4 regions of the Halalkalibacter lacteus genome follow, and region 2 is predicted to be linked to each of the others. Evidence: predicted binding sites of a transcription regulator. Region 2 holds the regulator's gene; each other region holds the start of a gene.
What was found. Region 2 encodes Rex, which represses fermentation and respiration genes when NADH is low (regulators of the CRP and FNR family bind a similar motif). Its sites were predicted from a motif close to TTGTGAAATATTTCACAA; they were not measured.

Region 1 (4,223 bases), on a different contig from region 2:
ATTCGTGAAACGTCCGATTTATAACATCAATTTGCTGATCACGTGTTAATTTAATAAAATTAACAGCATAACCCGATACACGAATCGTTAGTTGTGGATATTCTTCAGGATGCTCCATAGCATCAATTAATGTATCACGATTGAATACATTAATATTTAAGTGATGCCCCCCTTGTTTTGCATATCCATCAAGAATCCCAACTAGATTTGACGTCTGATCCTGTTCTTCTTTTCCTAATGCTTTAGGTACGATACTAAATGTATTAGATACGCCATCAAGCGAATACTCATATGGTATTTTTGCAACAGATGTCAAAGATGCAAGCGCTCCCTTTTGATCGCGTCCATGAAGTGGATTAGCTCCAGGTGCAAATGGCTCCCCTGCTTTTCTCCCATCTGGTGTATTGCCGGTCTTTTTGCCGTACACAACATTACTTGTAATCGTTAAGACAGACATTGTTGGTATCGCATTTCTATACGTTCTATGTTTTTTCAATTTATTCATAAAGGATTTCACAAGCGACACGGCAATATCGTCGACACGATCATCGTTATTTCCATATTTAGGGTAATCACCTGCGATTTCATAGTCGACAGCAATCCCTTGTTCATCGCGAATGACTTTTACTTTTGCATGTTTGATTGCACTTAAACTGTCCGCTGTTACCGATAATCCTGCAATCCCGCAAGCCATCGTGCGAATGATTTCTTTGTCATGCAGGGCCATTTCAATCCGTTCATAACTATATTTATCATGCATGTAGTGAATCACATTAAGTGCATTCATATACAGTTCTGCTAACCAATCCATCACCTTATCAAAATTAGCAACGACCTTTTCGTACTCTAAATACTCGTCTGTAATTGGTGAAAAAGATGGTCCTACTTGAATTTTAAGTTTTTCATCAACCCCACCGTTAATCGCATACAGGAGTGTTTTTGCTAAATTAGCACGCGCTCCAAAAAATTGCATTTGTTTTCCTATTTTCATTGCACTTACACAACAAGCAATTCCGTAGTCATCACCGTAACTCGCTCTCATTAGATCATCATTTTCATATTGAATCGAGCTTGTTTTAATTGACATATTTGCACAATAATCTTTAAAGTTCTTAGGTAATTGATTTGACCATAATACCGTTAAATTTGGTTCGGGTGCTGGTCCTAAATTATCTAATGTGTGCAGGAATCGGAACGAACTTTTTGAAACTAACGCTCTTCCATCAACTCCTACTCCCCCAATTGATTCAGTTACCCAAGTCGGGTCACCACTAAATAGTTCATTATAATCTGGCGTTCTCGCAAACTTCACGAGTCGTAGTTTCATAACAAAATGATCGACTAATTCCTGAGCTTCAACCTCTGTTAACGTCCCTTCTTGAATATCTCGCTCAATATAAATATCTAAAAACGTTGAAATTCGTCCTAGGCTCATTGCTGCACCATTTTGCTCTTTAATTGCTGCTAAATAAGCAAAGTACAACCATTGAAACGCTTCTTTTGCTGATTCTGCTGGCTTTGAGATGTCGTACCCATACGACGCAGCCATTTCTTTTAATTCACGTAGGGCTCTAATCTGTTCGGATAATTCTTCACGATCACGAATGACCTCTTCTGTCATCGTCGAGCCAGTCGTATTTAATTCTTCTTGTTTTTGATTTAATAAATAGGCAACACCATAAAGCGCTACTCTTCGATAGTCTCCGATAATTCTACCACGACCGTAGGCATCTGGAAGGCCTGTGATGATCCCAGCTTTTCGTGCTAATCTCATTTCAGGTGTATAGGCATCAAATACTCCTTGGTTATGAGTCTTGCGATAGTTTGTGAAAATTTCTTCCACCTCAGGTGCAAGTGTATATCCGTAAGCTTTACACGAATCTGCAGCCATTCGGATCCCACCAAAAGGTTGAAGCGATCTTTTAAATGGTTCATCTGTTTGCAATCCAACCACTTGCTCTAATTCTTTATTTAAGTAGCCAGGCTCATGAGATACAATTGTAGAAACGATCGATGTATCCATATTTACAACGCCGCCGTTCTCGCGTTCCTTTTTACTAAGATCCATAATTTGATCCCATAATTGTAAGGAATGATCTGTTGCTTGTTCTAAAAATGTATCATCCCCTTCATATAACCTGTAATTCCGTTGAATGAAGTCTCTGACATCTACGTCATTTTGCCATTTCCCTTGTTTAAACGTTCTCCAATAGTTCATTTACTTTTCCTCGCTCTCTCAAATTATCTGCGATGTACGTACACACCTTCAATGTGAACACTTTCACAATGATAGGTGCTCACGTTTACATGATTAGTAAATTTACACCTATCTATGTGATTTGTCTTGCGATGACGTTTAATACCTTACACTTATTAGTTTATTAGATTTACCAATATATGAATGTGATAAATATCACAAATCACTTGGTATTCGTGACGAAATAATGAATTTGATCGACATTTTACAAGATAAGATAAACATTGTTTCCCTCTACTTCGATTGGATAAGTTTGAACGCTTCCTCTGTCAGGCGCTTGAACTTTTCCATCAATGAGTGAAATAATCCAATCATGAATCGGACAATAAATATATTCACCACTTACAAGACCGTCAGCAAGTTTTCCCCCTTTTGGATGAGGACTCTTGTTTTTAATCGCTCGAACGTCTCCATTTGAAAGGCGAAATACCGCTATTTCCTCTTGGCCTACCATAAACACTTGACCAACCATACTTGGTAACTGATCATAATCAGCAATTTTTGTACGTATTCCATTGTAAATCATTGAAAATCTCTCCCTTCTTCTTTTACACTTTCAGGATTTCACGTGTTGTATAATAAGCATCACGAATAGATGAATCCTCTATCGCTTTTTGCCATGGCTCTTCATAACGAGCAAGCGTTTTGCTTAGGCGTGTGTTTAACTCATTTCTTTTCTCCTCATTAAAAACAACCTCTTTCACATGTTCCAACCCTAAACGGTCTACCCAACTAGAAGTTCGCTCTAAATACAATGCCGTTTCACGATAATATTGTAAATAAGCTCCAGTAATTTCGAACACTTCTTCTTCCGTCTTCACTTTACACAGTAGGTCCCCAGCTCGTAGGTCGGTCCCCCCGTTACCTGCTACATAAATTTCCCATCCGCCATCAAGCCCTACGATTCCGACATCCTTAATTCCCGCTTCTGCGCAGTTTCTTGGGCAAGCAGATACACCCATTTTTACTTTATGTGGCGTATCAAGACGCTCAAAGCGTTTTTCTAACTCTATTCCTAAACTCATAGAATCTTGTGTCCCAAAGCGACAGAACTGTGCTCCAACACATGTTTTCACTGTACGTAACGTTTTACCGTACGCATATCCCGACGGCATCCCTAACTCTTCCCAAACATCAGGTAGCTGATCTTTTTCTAGACCATATAGCCCAATTCGCTGTCCACCTGTAATTTTCAGTAACTGTACATTGTATTTCTCAGCAACCTCCGCTAGTTTCCGTAAATCCTTCGCTGTTGTTACACCGCCGTACATTCTTGGAATCACTGAATACGTTCCATCTTTTTGAATGTTCGCATGCATTTTTTCGTTCACTAGACGCGAATCTCTTTCATCTCGATAGTCCGGATACACCATACCTAAAAAGTAGTTGAGAGCTGGACGACATCTCGAGCAGCCTTCCTCGGTTGACCAGTTTAGAACATTCATTACTTCTTTAATGGTTGTTAATCCTTTTTCTTTGATTTCCTCAACCACCTCATCACGACTTAATGTTGTACAACCACATACCGTCTTTTTCTCGGCAGTTTGTGCGAACTCGTCACCAAGAGTGTACGCAATGATGTCTTGAATGACTGGTTTGCATCGTCCACAAGAACGACCAGCATTCGTACATCCTCCAACCTGCTCGACTGTCGTTACCCCTTCTTGGTGAATGGCACTGACAATCGTTTCCTTTTTTATTCCATTACAACCACATACAATCTCATCATCTGGCATCGTTGCAACATCATTTGTTTCTGCCTCTCCTGACTGAAAAAATGAAATAGAAGTAGAATCTGAAACGTCTTGGTTTTCGTTTAACATTCTAAATAATCGGTTGCTGTCTTTTGTATCTCCATATAACACGATCCCAACAATTCGGTTATCTCTGATGAGAACTTTTTTATAAACGCCTTCGTATTCATTGTGAACGACAATTGATTTTGATGATTCATCGTCATAAATTT
Region 2 (4,223 bases):
AACCAAGACCACCCTAGATATATGCGTAGGAACAACGATACTCCCGCGACGTATTTGTTTTCTCTGAAAAATTGACCCCTCATTGTAAGTCCTCCTTTTGTATCATTTGTTCAATATTTCACATAGTTTATCTAAAAAAGAGTGAATGCCTATACAAGACACTCACTCCTCCATATTCTGTTCGCGTTCTTTCTCCAACCTTTGTACTTTGCGATATGTGAGGTATGACACCCAGATACTAAATTCATAGAGCAATAATAACGGAAGGGTCACCATTAAATGAGATAAAATCTCTGGTGGTGTAATCAAGCCCGCTATGACAAGCAAAAGAAAATAAGCAAATTTCCGAACTTGCGTTAGTAAACTTGGTGTTAACATTCCTAACCGTGTAAAGAACATTACGACAACAGGCAATTGAAACAAAAGTCCAAATGGGATTGTTACTTGAAAGAGAAATGAGAAATATTCATTAATACCGTACTGTTCAGTAATCCCTAACCGTTCAGATAAGTTGCTCATAAACTGAACAATAAATGGAAAAAGAACGAAGTAAGAAAAAGAAAGACCAACTAAAAGTAAAATAAACGCAAACGGAATATAGGCCAGTGTTGCTTTTTGCTCCTTTTTATGCAAACCCGGACTTACAAACGCCCAAAGCTGAAACAAAATTACTGGAAAGGTAATGATAAGCGCACTTGCAAAAGCAAATGTCATAAAAATCCGAATCGGATCTGTCATTTTAAATGCATTCATCGGCAAATTCTGAGCCGTTGGTGTACTTTGTAAGTATGTGATAAGTGGTGCAGCTAAAAAGAAGCCGGCAATTAGCGCCACGACGAAGAAGACTAAAGTTATAATAATTCTTCGTCTAAGCTCCACAATGTGGTCCATTACCGACATGTCTCTTTGTTCCATTTATAGACCCTTCCTACTTAGGCTTTATCGTTTTCTTTTTTCTTGTTATCATCTTCGTCTGCTAAGCCTTTTGTTGCATTTTTAAATTCACGTAATGTATTTCCAGCCGCTTTTCCTAACTCTGGCAACTTTTTCGGACCAAATATTAGTAAAGCAACGATTGCAATTAACGCAATGCTGCCTGCTCCTAATCCACCCATAGGTAGCACCTCCTTGTCCTAATTTTGATTATAGAGTGTATTCAAATAGATGGCAATGGCTTCTCTCATTGCTTCGAACCTGTATAAACAGGGAAAGGCACTCTATTTATACAGATTTCTTATACAGGATAATGCTTTAAAAAATAAACCAATGCCTGTAATTCAACAGATAAATCGATATGGTGGACCCGTACCGTTTCTGGTACATCTAACCTAGCTGGTGTGAAGTTTAGTATTCCTTGTATGCCTGCATCAATTAATTGATCCGCGATCTTTTGTGCAGGGGCTTGAGGTACAGTTAAAATTGCAACAGTAGCTTCCGGATCGATAACATCTTGCAAGTCTTTTAAATGATGCACAGTGACTCCACCAACTTCATCACCAATCTTGCTTTCATCTACATCGAAGGCCATGACAATTTGCGTACTATTATTTTTTGAGAAATTGTAGTGTAAGAAAGCCGTACCTAAATTTCCGACACCTACAAGAATAACTTTAGTCAATTCATCTTGATCTAATGTTTTACGAAAAAAAGAAAGTAAATAATTCACATTGTAACCATACCCTTTTTTTCCGAGCGCACCAAAATAAGAAAAATCACGCCTAATGGTTGCTGAGTCAACTTTTACTGCCTCACTCAATTCCGTTGAAGATACCCGTTGCTTCCCCGAGGCAGAAAGATTTTCCAAGAATCGATAGTATAGTGGTAAACGCTTTGCTGTAGCCTGTGGAATCTTGGTTTGATCAATTTTCATCCATTGCCTCCTTTACTGCTTTCCTGTAAGACGTATGGTTATTGTACACTATTTCACACAGTTTGTAATCGGTTTAATCCGTTGTTCATGAAGTTGTTGAAAGATAGATTCTACGATACACTAGAGGTAACCAAAAAAGGGCGCTCTTTACCTTTTTTTGGTTACCTCTAAGCAATGAGCGGAGCCGCTGCTAGGTTTTAAGCCTTTAGGAGTGGTCTTCTCCTCAAATCGTGCAGCGTGTGGAGCCATTGCTACATTCATAAATAAAAAGGGCCTCTTTACCTTTTTTGGTTACCTCTATTAGAGATTTAATTATAGTAAATAAGGAATGAAAATCCATGATTGTCTTACAATGTATAAACATCTCAAAATCATTTGGCATTGATCCAATTTTAACAAATATTAAGCTAGATATCCAAACAGGTGAACGTGTTGCACTTGTTGGACGAAATGGTGCTGGAAAATCAACATTGCTTAAAATTATTGCAGGCCATCTTTCTTATGATAGTGGACAAGTAATGATGCCAAAAGGAACAGAACTTGGTTACCTTGCTCAAAACACCGGACTTGAATCCGAATTATCTATTTGGGAAGAAATGCTAACGGTATTTGCGCCACTACGAAAAATGGAAAAACAAATACGAAATATGGAACTGCAAATGTCTGATCCCGATTTACTAGCAGACCAAGCACGTTATGAAAAACTTTTGAAAGAGTACGATCAACTTCAACTTACCTTTAAAGACAAAGGCGGTTATCAGTACGAAGCTGACATTCGCGGGATTCTCTCAGGTATGAACTTCGCAGACTTTGATTACGAAACAAAAATTTCTACTTTAAGTGGCGGTCAGAAAACAAGACTCGCTTTAGCAAAGTTATTATTAACCAAGCCAGATTTGCTTATTCTTGATGAACCGACCAACCACCTTGATATCTCAACGTTAACATGGCTTGAGCAATATTTGATTGGCTATCGTGGTGCTATTCTTATCGTTTCTCACGACCGCTATTTTCTAGATAAAATCGTCACTGAAGTTGTTGAAATTTCAAGAACAAAGTCCACTAAATTCACCGGGAACTACAGTGCTTATCTTGAGGAAAAAGCAAAGCGTTATGAGCTTGAGTTAAAACAATATGAAAAACAACAAGATGAGGTAGCTAAGCTGGAGGATTTTGTCCAACGAAATATTGCGAGAGCCTCAACGACAAAACGAGCGCAAAGTAGACGGAAACAACTCGAGCGAATGACTTTACTCGATCGTCCAGCTGGATCTGAGAAATCAGCCTCCTTCTCCTTTACAATTGAGCGTCAAAGCGGAAATGAAGTTTTGCGCACGACAGACCTTCATGTTGCTTATGGTGAGGAAACAATTTTTCAAAGTTTAGATTTAGCCATCGATCGGGGCGAAAGTGTTGCGTTAATCGGCCCAAATGGAGCAGGCAAGTCGACTCTATTAAAAGCTTTGATGAATGACATTCCTGTCAAAAATGGCACGGTTCGAATTGGGAGCAACGTGACTATTGGGTATTACGATCAAGAACAAGCTAATTTAAAATCTAATAAATTGGTTCTTCATGAACTTTGGGATGATCATTCACTGCTTCCTGAAAAAGAAATCAGAACTGTCCTTGGAAACTTTCTTTTCAGTGGCGATGACGTCTTAAAACCTGTTTCTACCCTAAGTGGCGGAGAAAAAGCACGACTTGCTCTTGCAAAGTTAATGATGAAAAAGGCCAACCTTTTAATTCTCGATGAGCCGACCAACCATTTGGATCTAGATGCGAAAGAAATTCTTGAGAATGCGTTAATCGATTATCCCGGGACATTATTATTTGTCTCACACGATCGTTATTTCTTAAACAGAATTGCCACAAGAATGGCCGAACTTGTTGACGGACAGATCACGAATTATCTTGGTGACTACGATTATTATGTTGAGAAGAAAGATGAGATGGAACAACGAGAATTGTTGAGCCAACAAGAAAAGGGGCAGACAAACGCTTCCTCTTCTGAAGCAAACCAAGCGGATAAACGCTCTTATGAACAAGATAAAGAAGCAAAAAAAGCAGAACGACAACGTCTAAGGAGAATTGAAGAAATCGAAGGTCAAATCGACACACTTGAATCTTCTTTAGTGGAAAAAGAAGAAGACCTTTGTAACCCATCTATCTATTCAGATCACGAAAAGGCGCAAACGCTTCAAGCAGAAATTGACAATGCAAAAACAACGATTGAAACTCTCATGGAAGAATGGGAAAATCTGCAAGAATAGCTATTTTGGGGTCAGACCCCTCTGCACGTCTTCACCGCGTTAAACTGCTGTGGAAATAGCGAGGGGACTGACTTTTTCTG
Region 3 (4,223 bases), on a different contig from region 2:
CTTTTCTGCTCCTTCGAGTTCAATTTTTCTTGGATGAAAGGCACCATTTCCAGCGGTGAGAATGATAGTTCGTGTTAAATGCTCTTCCTTATTAGTAGTGAGTTTAATGACTCCATCTGCTTGGATATTAAGATCTTGAGCCACTTGTTCTAAACAAATTGTTGGATTGAACTGCGACATTTGCTCTTTTAACTGATTGACTAATTCTTGGGCACGAATTTTTGGAAAACCGGCTACATCATAAATATATTTTTCAGGGTATAGGGTAGATAGTTGGCCACCAAGCAGGGGTAAACTTTCAATAATTTTCACAGATAAATTTCGCATGCCACCATAGAACGCAGTGAAAAGGCCTGTAGGTCCTCCTCCTACAATTGTGATATCATATATTTTCAGATCAGCTTCCAATATACTACCTCCTAGAATAATCGCTTTACGAACATTATTTTCAGCAATGTTACAAAATGTATATCCATCTCGCATATAGCAAAAATTTTATTCATTTTTTACGCTTATAGCATTTAATCAGATCAGCTTTCGTTATAGGTCGTCAACTCCTTTTCTTCTTTCACCTGAAGCAATGTTATTGCTGGTCATAGCCCCTGCGCCACCCGTGAATTAATACGTCTGTTTCTAATTTTTTTGTCAATAGAATTGGTATTTGTTATTGAAAGTCTTTTCAACCAAGCAACACCTCATTCAACTTTACCACCCCCTAAAATACATGAGAGATTTTATCTGTAACCATTTTAATTTTTACCTTTAGTTGGAATACATCCTTTACTTAAACCAATTATATTTAACTAAACCTTACGTGTGAAATACAAAAAATTGATAATATTATCCAAATATTAATGTAATCGCTTTAATGTGGTAAGTAATTAAAAGATAAGTATTGCTATAGCTTGGTGATCTTTAATCCGTTGTGGACGAAGTCAATTAGCATACTATATTAAGGGACTTGAAAAACTTCCGTAAGTGTGACTGATATTGGTATGGATTGAAAATGATGATGTTTAAATTAGGGCAATTATCGATTTTTATTTACCACTCAAAAAACATTCTGAGAAATATCACATATCTACTGTTCAAGCGAATGCCGATGACTTAATAAGTGACCAAGAGCTAGATGCGGTATTTATTGGTGTTCCAAATAAATACCATGCTCCTATTGCAATAGAATGCAGGGAAATATGTTCTATTAGAAAAGCCGATAGTGATAAATAAAAGCGATGCTAAAGAAATTCTGATCACTCAAATAGAGACACGCAAATTGGTCAAGATCCACATAAAATGCACTAGGAGTCCTTAGTGATCAGGTAAAAGACCAAGTGGGAAGAGGAGAACTCGGTATCATATAGTATGCAAAAGCAAGTTGGTTTCGTAACAAGGGCATTTCTGGATAAGGAACGTGGTTTACACAAAAAGCAGAATCCGGAGGCGGTCCACTTATTGATATAGGAGTACATTTGCTTGAACTTTCCTTGTATTTGATGGGGAATCCGAAACCAGTTAAAAGCAGACTACAAAACATGACGAATGCTTATATTGGCAAGTTGGACCATCGAGAAAATTTGCGGTTATTCTTAAAGATTGCACCAAATGTATCTTCTATTCCTAAATTGTCTTAAATGGTGAACCAGGTTTTATATCGATAAAACTAAATACGGGGTGCGGATGAGTATTTTACCGAATAGAAATAAAATTCGTTTATTAAAAGTGGGAGGAGACCTTCTGCTTTTTTTGTTGTAAGATCCCTTTTTCATGAATGCTTGAAAGTAAAATGATTGCAATAAATATGTACTGTCATTAAATTCTCACTCTTTTGTAACAAAATCGTTTAATTTGTGATGTGCTTCACATACATTTCGCATATACAATATCTATAACTCCAAAAAGAAACGAATGAAGAGGGGGAGAAAGATGGAATCAGTTGAATTTAGTCGCTATTTAACGATGTTGACATTATCTGTCCATGTGATTTTTGCAACAGTTGGTGTCGGTGTTCCTATATTAATAACGATTGCCCATTGGCTCGGATTAAAAAGAAATGATGAACATTATCTTTTACTTGCAAAACGTTGGGCACGTGGATATGTCATTAGTGTGGCTGTTGGGGTCGTAACAGGTACAGCCATTGCTTTGCAATTGGCTCTTCTATGGCCGCGGTTTATGGAGTTTGCAGGTCAGCTTGTTGCGCTACCGCTATTTATGGAGACTTTTGCATTTTTCTTTGAAGCGATATTCCTTGGAATATACTTATATACATGGGATCGGTTCAAAAATCCGAAGACTCATTTTTACTTGCTAGCTCCGGTTGTTTTAGGGTCAGCGATGTCTGCTCTATTTATAACGTCTGTTAATGCCTTTATGAATGCACCGCAAGGCTTTTCGTTAGTTGATGGACAGCTAACGAATATTCAGCCTTTACTTGCAATGTTTAACCCGGCTATGCCTACGAAGGTGGCCCATGTCTTATCATCTGCTTATATGACTACTGCTTTTATTCTTGCATCGATTGCGGCTTTTCATTTAATGAAAGGAAACCGCCATGAGTATCACCGTAAGGCACTTGCGTTAACGATGAAGGTTGCGCTTATTTTCTCGATTGCGACAGCGCTTGTTGGTGATTTGTCAGGTAAATATCTTGCAGAATATCAACCTGAAAAGCTAGCAGCAGCTGAATGGCATTTTGAAACAGAAGGAGAAGCGCCGCTAGTTCTTTATGGTGTGTTAACAGAAACGAATGAAGTGAAGTATGCAATTAAAATTCCATATGCGCTTAGTATTCTCGTACACAGCAACCCGTTTGGAGTTGTGACCGGATTAAATGACATACCTGAAGAACTACACCCACCTTATGAGATTCATTACTTCTTTGACATTATGGTTTCAATTGGGATTGGGCTAACCGTGCTTTCTTTAGTCTATTGGATTGCCCTTACACGTAATTGGGGATTTATCAAAACACGTCCTTTTCGTTTCATGCTTGTCCTTTCAGGTCCTTTAGCAATGATTGCGATTGAAGCCGGTTGGTGGTTTGCAGAGATGGGACGTCAACCGTGGATTATGCGTGGGTTTATGACAACAGTTGAAGGTGCAACTGATTCGCCTTATGTCGGTATTATGTTCATTGCCTTTGCGTTGTTGTATATCATCTTATTAATTGGAACAGCCGTTGTATTGACGCGTATGTTCAGAAGGAATCCAGTTGAGCGTGAGCTGGAGGAAATGTCGATCGAACAAAGGAGTGTTGCGAAATGACGATTGAATTTATCGGGATATCGGTATTGTGGTTATTCCTGTTTGGCTATGTCATTGTTGCGTCGATTGATTTTGGAGCTGGATTTTTTAATGCCTCTACGATTTTGACTAGAAAGCATCATATCGTAAACACAATCATTCAGCGTTATTTGTCTCCTGTATGGGAAATTACGAATGTGTTCTTAGTATTCTTTTTTGTCGGTATGATTGGTTTTTTTCCTAGTACCGCGTACTATTTTGGTACGGTATTATTAATTCCGATTAGTATTTCGATTATTTTACTAGCGCTACGGGGAAGTTATTATGCTTTTGGCACGTATGGGACGAAGGGGCATGTTGGCTATACGTTGATGTATGGAGTAACAGGCGTACTCATTCCAGCTTCGCTATCTACTGCTTTAATTGTGTCTCAGGGTGGATTTATTCGTGAGACAGTAGTGGGCGGCATTGAACTAGATTATGTTGCGCTGTTTACGAGTCCGTTTGCCTGGTCGATTGTTTTGCTTAGTTTAGTAAGTGTTTTATTTATCTCAGCAAGTTTCTTAGCTTACTATTCTTCTGTTGCCAAAGATGCTAAGGCATTAAATTTATTTCGAAGATACACATGGATTTGGAGCTTTCCGACGATTGTGACAGCACTAGGAATTATTATTGAGATGAAGTGGCATAATCCATCTCATTATGAAGGGTTGCTATCCCTTTGGTGGCTATTTGCACTATCGTTTTTATGCTTTATCACAAGTTTGTGGTATTTGAAAAAAGGTCACTATGGCTGGTCATTTATCTTCGTTGTCTTACAATTTGCACTCGCATTTTATAGTTACGGGATCTCACGTTATCCATATCTATTGTATCCATATTTAACGATTTATGATGGTTTCACAAATGAAACGATGGCTTACGCGCTTATTACCGTGTTTATCTTGGGGCTTTTATTACTTATTCCATCGTTGTATTTA
Region 4 (4,223 bases), on a different contig from region 2:
AATCATCATTAGATTTCAGGAAAAAGATGAAATCGTTGATTGGTCACCTGATACAATTATGCGATTAATCATAACAACTCTGATGGGTACGTTATTATCACTATTTTTAGTATTACCTGAAACGGACTGGGATAATGAAGCAGAACTCGAAACGACGATTCAATTTCTAATAAATGGATTATCAGTGAAATAACTTATACCTGCCTCTCACTAATAAAATTGGGGCAGGTTTTATCAAATATAAATGAAGGATAGAAAACAAATCAGAGGGGTAATTAATGAAAGAATATTTTTATGATAAATTGCTAAACATTGAAACAAAAGGCGTGCAAAAAGAGCTTAATAAGATCGTGCATTATAATCGTTATGAGCCAACACCATATAGTGCATTAGAAAAACTGTTTGCGAAATATGAGCTAAAAAGCAGTGATCGTCTAATAGACTTTGGATGCGGAAAAGGGCGATTACCTTTTTATATCAATTATTACTTTAACGCATCTGCTGTAGGGATAGAAATGAACGGGACTTTCTATCAAGAAGCAATCGAGAATCAAGAACGTTATTTGAAGAAAAGGAAGAACGACAATATTCATTTCTTCTATGGCCTTGCAGAAGAGTACGAGATCGATCCACGAGACAATCGATTCTATTTTTTTAATCCATTTTCTGTCCAAATTTTCATGAAAGTGATCAACAATATTTTGCTTTCAGTAGAGGCTTCAGAAAGACAAATAGAGTTGATTATTTATTACGGATCAGATGAATATGTTCATTATTTAGAAACGAAAACCGCTTTTGAATTAAAAGAAGACATTACACTCTTTAATGGATACGACCAAGACCCTTTTGAGAGATTTTTTATTTATGAATTAGCGCATTAAATGGTTTTCAAGACTTTTGAACAGACATAAAAGTACCCTATAGAGTAGCCTTTTTTTAAGGTGTCTACTCTATAGGGGTACAGTTTATTGAGAACTTCTGCTTTTTTATCAATTTATTTAATTGCCCCATTTTCTTCTGTTTCTTCTGATTGATTTGGCTGATTTACATAATAATAGAACATACCCATTAGCAAGCTACCACCAATAATGTTTCCAAGAGTCACAGGTACAAGGTTATGAATAACACCATTCCATGAGATCGTATCTGGATGGTTTAATACTAAAGAAATAGCAAAAGTACACATATTAGCGATGCTGTGTTCGTAACCAGAAATAAAGAAACAAAAAACAAGTAAGACCATCGTGAAAATTTTAGCTCCCTCGCTCTTTAATGTCATCGGAATAAAGAAAGCAAGACAAACAAGCCAATTACATAGAATTCCGCGAAAGAACAGTTCCAGCCAAGGGGTGTTCATCTTTTGATCGGTTACACTGAATAAAAAGCTATTAACAGAGTGGTCATTAAACAGGCCAGTAAAATAAATTAAAATAGCAAATGCAATTGCCCCTAGGAAATTCCCAAGATAACTCATGCATAATAATTTTCCAACATCGATCCAATTCATCTTCTTTTTTAGTGAAGTATAGGTGTAATAGAACGTATTCCCAGTGAATAAATCTCCGCCACCGTAAGCAATCAAGATGATAGCTGCTCCAAACGTTATGGCTGCCATAGGATAGGTTAATGGAGAATTTTCTAAATAAAAGAGGTTCCCAGTTTTGAAAGCGACAATGACGCCAAAACCAATAAAAAGACTTGCTAAAATCGAACGCAATAAATAACGAATACGACTTTGCTGATAAACCTTTTGTTTTTTCAAGGCCATTTGTTCGACTTTTACGAGTGCGGCATGTTCCATATAAATAATCCTTTCTATTCTCCTCTCCCATTAAGGAGTAGGAACAAGGTGATAGTTCGGTTGAAAGTACCTTTACTTTATCATGGAAAAATGCCATTGAAATAGATATATGAAACTGTCAAAATCATGTCATATCGGTCGCGCTTTCATTGTTAAGGATATGTGAATAGTTTCACAAATTGGTATGAGTGCTCTTTCACGTGATAGATGGTATTAGGTTTTATTAATCTTTATAATAGATTCTTGTATGCAATAAACCTTCTATACACTTCCATGAATTTTGACAAAGAGGTACTATATATAGAAAATGATGTGATAAGGAGCTGATACTTACCTGCTGGACATGTTAGTAAGAATTACATAGATTTGTGGAGGGATTCATCGTGAAGAAACTATTTTATAATGGCTTCATTTATACTTCCAATCCTGATCAACCTCATGCAGAAGCGATGATCGTTGAAGCGGGGAAGATCGTATGGATTGGCAATCAGGTAGATTTACAACAGAGTATTACAGATGCTGAATGGATTAATTTACAAGGGAGACGAGTGTTGCCAGGAATTATTGATGCTCACATGCATCCTTTAATGTTGGCTGATGTTGAGCAACAAATTTATTGTGGTCCCCCGCAAGTACATTCTATTATTGAGATTCAAGGAGAAATTCAAAAAAAGTATGACGAGCTCAATGTTCAAGATCGCAATGCTTGGATTCGAGGATGGGGGTACGATGAGGTAAAGTTAGCTGAGCAAAGGTCGCCTACTCGGTGGGACTTAGATCAAGTAGCCCCTAACGTTCCGGTGATTTTAACAAGAACGTGTGCGCACATCATCGTTGTTAATAGCGTGGCGCTTAGATTAGCTGGAATAAATGATTTGACAGTATCACCAGCAGGCGGAGAAATTGAGGTAAATGCTGATGGAGAATTAACTGGGATATTGAAAGAGAAGGCAAGAGATCTCATTTATAAGGTAATGCAAGAACCAACAATCGAAGAGCAGGCACAACGACTTGCAACATTAAGTGAGAAGTTGTTTTCTCAAGGGATTACCTCGACAACTGAATTAATGGCAACGTCTCATTTAACCAATTTCTATGATCTCTTTGTGAAAGCATACTCATTCGGTTACAAGCAAAGAACGGTTCTCTATTATTTATGGGAGGAGATAAGCAAAAGCAAGGAGATCTTCTCTACCCATAGATTGAATCGCAACTCCTACTTACACGTTGGCGGAATTAAATTATTTGCTGATGGTAGCATTTCAGGAAAGACGGCTTGGGTAGACAGTCCATATAAAAACGAACTGGAAAATGTTGGATTATCTACAACGACATCTGAGGAATTATTAGATGCGGCAATGGTTGCAGAAGAAAACGAGATTCAATTAGTCGTTCATGCGATGGGTGAGAGGGCGATTGAACAAATTGTTGACACGTTTCATAGAAAACAGAACTGGATTAAGGATGCGCCGTCAATTCGCATTGAACATGCAGCCTTGCCTAATAAAGAGACGCTACTAAAAGCAATTGAAGCAGGAATCGGTTTTGTCACGCAACCAATCTTTTTGTTTGCAGAAATTAACAGCTATCTGACAAACTTAGGATCAGAAAAAACAAATCAATCCTACCCATTAAAAACGATGTTAAAATCAGGAGCGAAAGTCGTAATTTCATCTGATGCTCCAGCCACATCTTGGGCTGATACGTCTAATCCATTTATCGGTATTAAAGCCGCTGTAACCAGAACTGCGTATACTGGACAAACGTTTAATCTAAATGAATGTGTTACGGTAGAAGAAGCAATTGATTTGTATACTCGTCATGCACAACAGATGACACGAATTGCTGATGTAGGACAATTAAAGGTAGGGTTCCGTTCAGATTTTATTGTTTTAGATAAAGATATCTTGAACATTGATTCAAGTGAGATTGATCAAATTCATGTGCTAGAAACGTATTTAGATGGTCATTTGGTCCATTCATCAGATAAAATAATCGTGTAAAAAGAAGGAGGAGAACGGGGTGAATCAAGTATTTAAGAACGTTCTCTTCTTTATTCCACGATTAGGTGAAGCACTTATATTAAATTGCTTTTGGGGGTTTAGGAAAGCAGGTCCGATAATCATGTTGTAGTATTATCAACAGTAAAGCGTATCAGTTAATGCTTGCGGTTTCGTTAGTTGAACCGTCCTAACTAACACATTGATTCGCGACAGACTGACTGGTTAGTCTGTCGCTTTCAACATTAGTAAACTATTCTATGAAACAGCATGTTGTTGTTTCTCTCGTAATGCTTTCTCGCTCTTTTTAATATCTAACTTCATCAAAATTGAAACGATAAAAGCCAGCATAATTAAAGCAGAGAAAACATAAAACACAGGAATATAACTATCCGTTCTTTCTCTAATTTGTGAAACAATCA

Region 1: a site for Rex is predicted at 2,270-2,287, ahead of pflB (formate C-acetyltransferase). Genes of this name have one in related genera too.
Region 3: a site for Rex is predicted at 1,846-1,863, ahead of SAZ04_RS04670 (cytochrome ubiquinol oxidase subunit I). Genes of this name have one in related genera too.
Region 4: a site for Rex is predicted at 1,962-1,979, ahead of SAZ04_RS06325 (formate/nitrite transporter family protein). Genes of this name have one in related genera too.

Annotation. Positions count from the first base shown of each region.
Region 1 covers NZ_JAWRVL010000027.1:23,221-27,443, forward strand. The annotation lists gene pflB (formate C-acetyltransferase) at 1-2,218, opposite strand, end outside; gene nirD (nitrite reductase small subunit NirD) at 2,463-2,783, opposite strand; gene nirB (nitrite reductase large subunit NirB) at 2,806-4,223, opposite strand, start outside.
Region 2 covers NZ_JAWRVL010000022.1:25,698-29,920, reverse strand. The annotation lists gene tatC (twin-arginine translocase subunit TatC) at 163-915, opposite strand; gene SAZ04_RS15465 (twin-arginine translocase TatA/TatE family subunit) at 933-1,115, opposite strand; gene SAZ04_RS15460 (redox-sensing transcriptional repressor Rex) at 1,235-1,870, opposite strand; gene SAZ04_RS15455 (ABC transporter ATP-binding protein) at 2,209-4,143, shown strand.
Region 3 covers NZ_JAWRVL010000004.1:148,823-153,045, reverse strand. The annotation lists gene SAZ04_RS04680 (NAD(P)/FAD-dependent oxidoreductase) at 1-408, opposite strand, end outside; partial or broken gene SAZ04_RS04675 (Gfo/Idh/MocA family protein) at 1,422-1,631, shown strand; gene SAZ04_RS04670 (cytochrome ubiquinol oxidase subunit I) at 1,924-3,264, shown strand; gene SAZ04_RS04665 (cytochrome d ubiquinol oxidase subunit II) at 3,261-4,223, shown strand, end outside.
Region 4 covers NZ_JAWRVL010000006.1:96,408-100,630, forward strand. The annotation lists gene SAZ04_RS06315 (TetR/AcrR family transcriptional regulator) at 1-193, shown strand, start outside; gene SAZ04_RS06320 (SAM-dependent methyltransferase) at 279-881, shown strand; gene SAZ04_RS06325 (formate/nitrite transporter family protein) at 995-1,801, opposite strand; gene SAZ04_RS06330 (amidohydrolase) at 2,185-3,804, shown strand; gene SAZ04_RS06335 (L-lactate MFS transporter) at 4,060-4,223, opposite strand, start outside.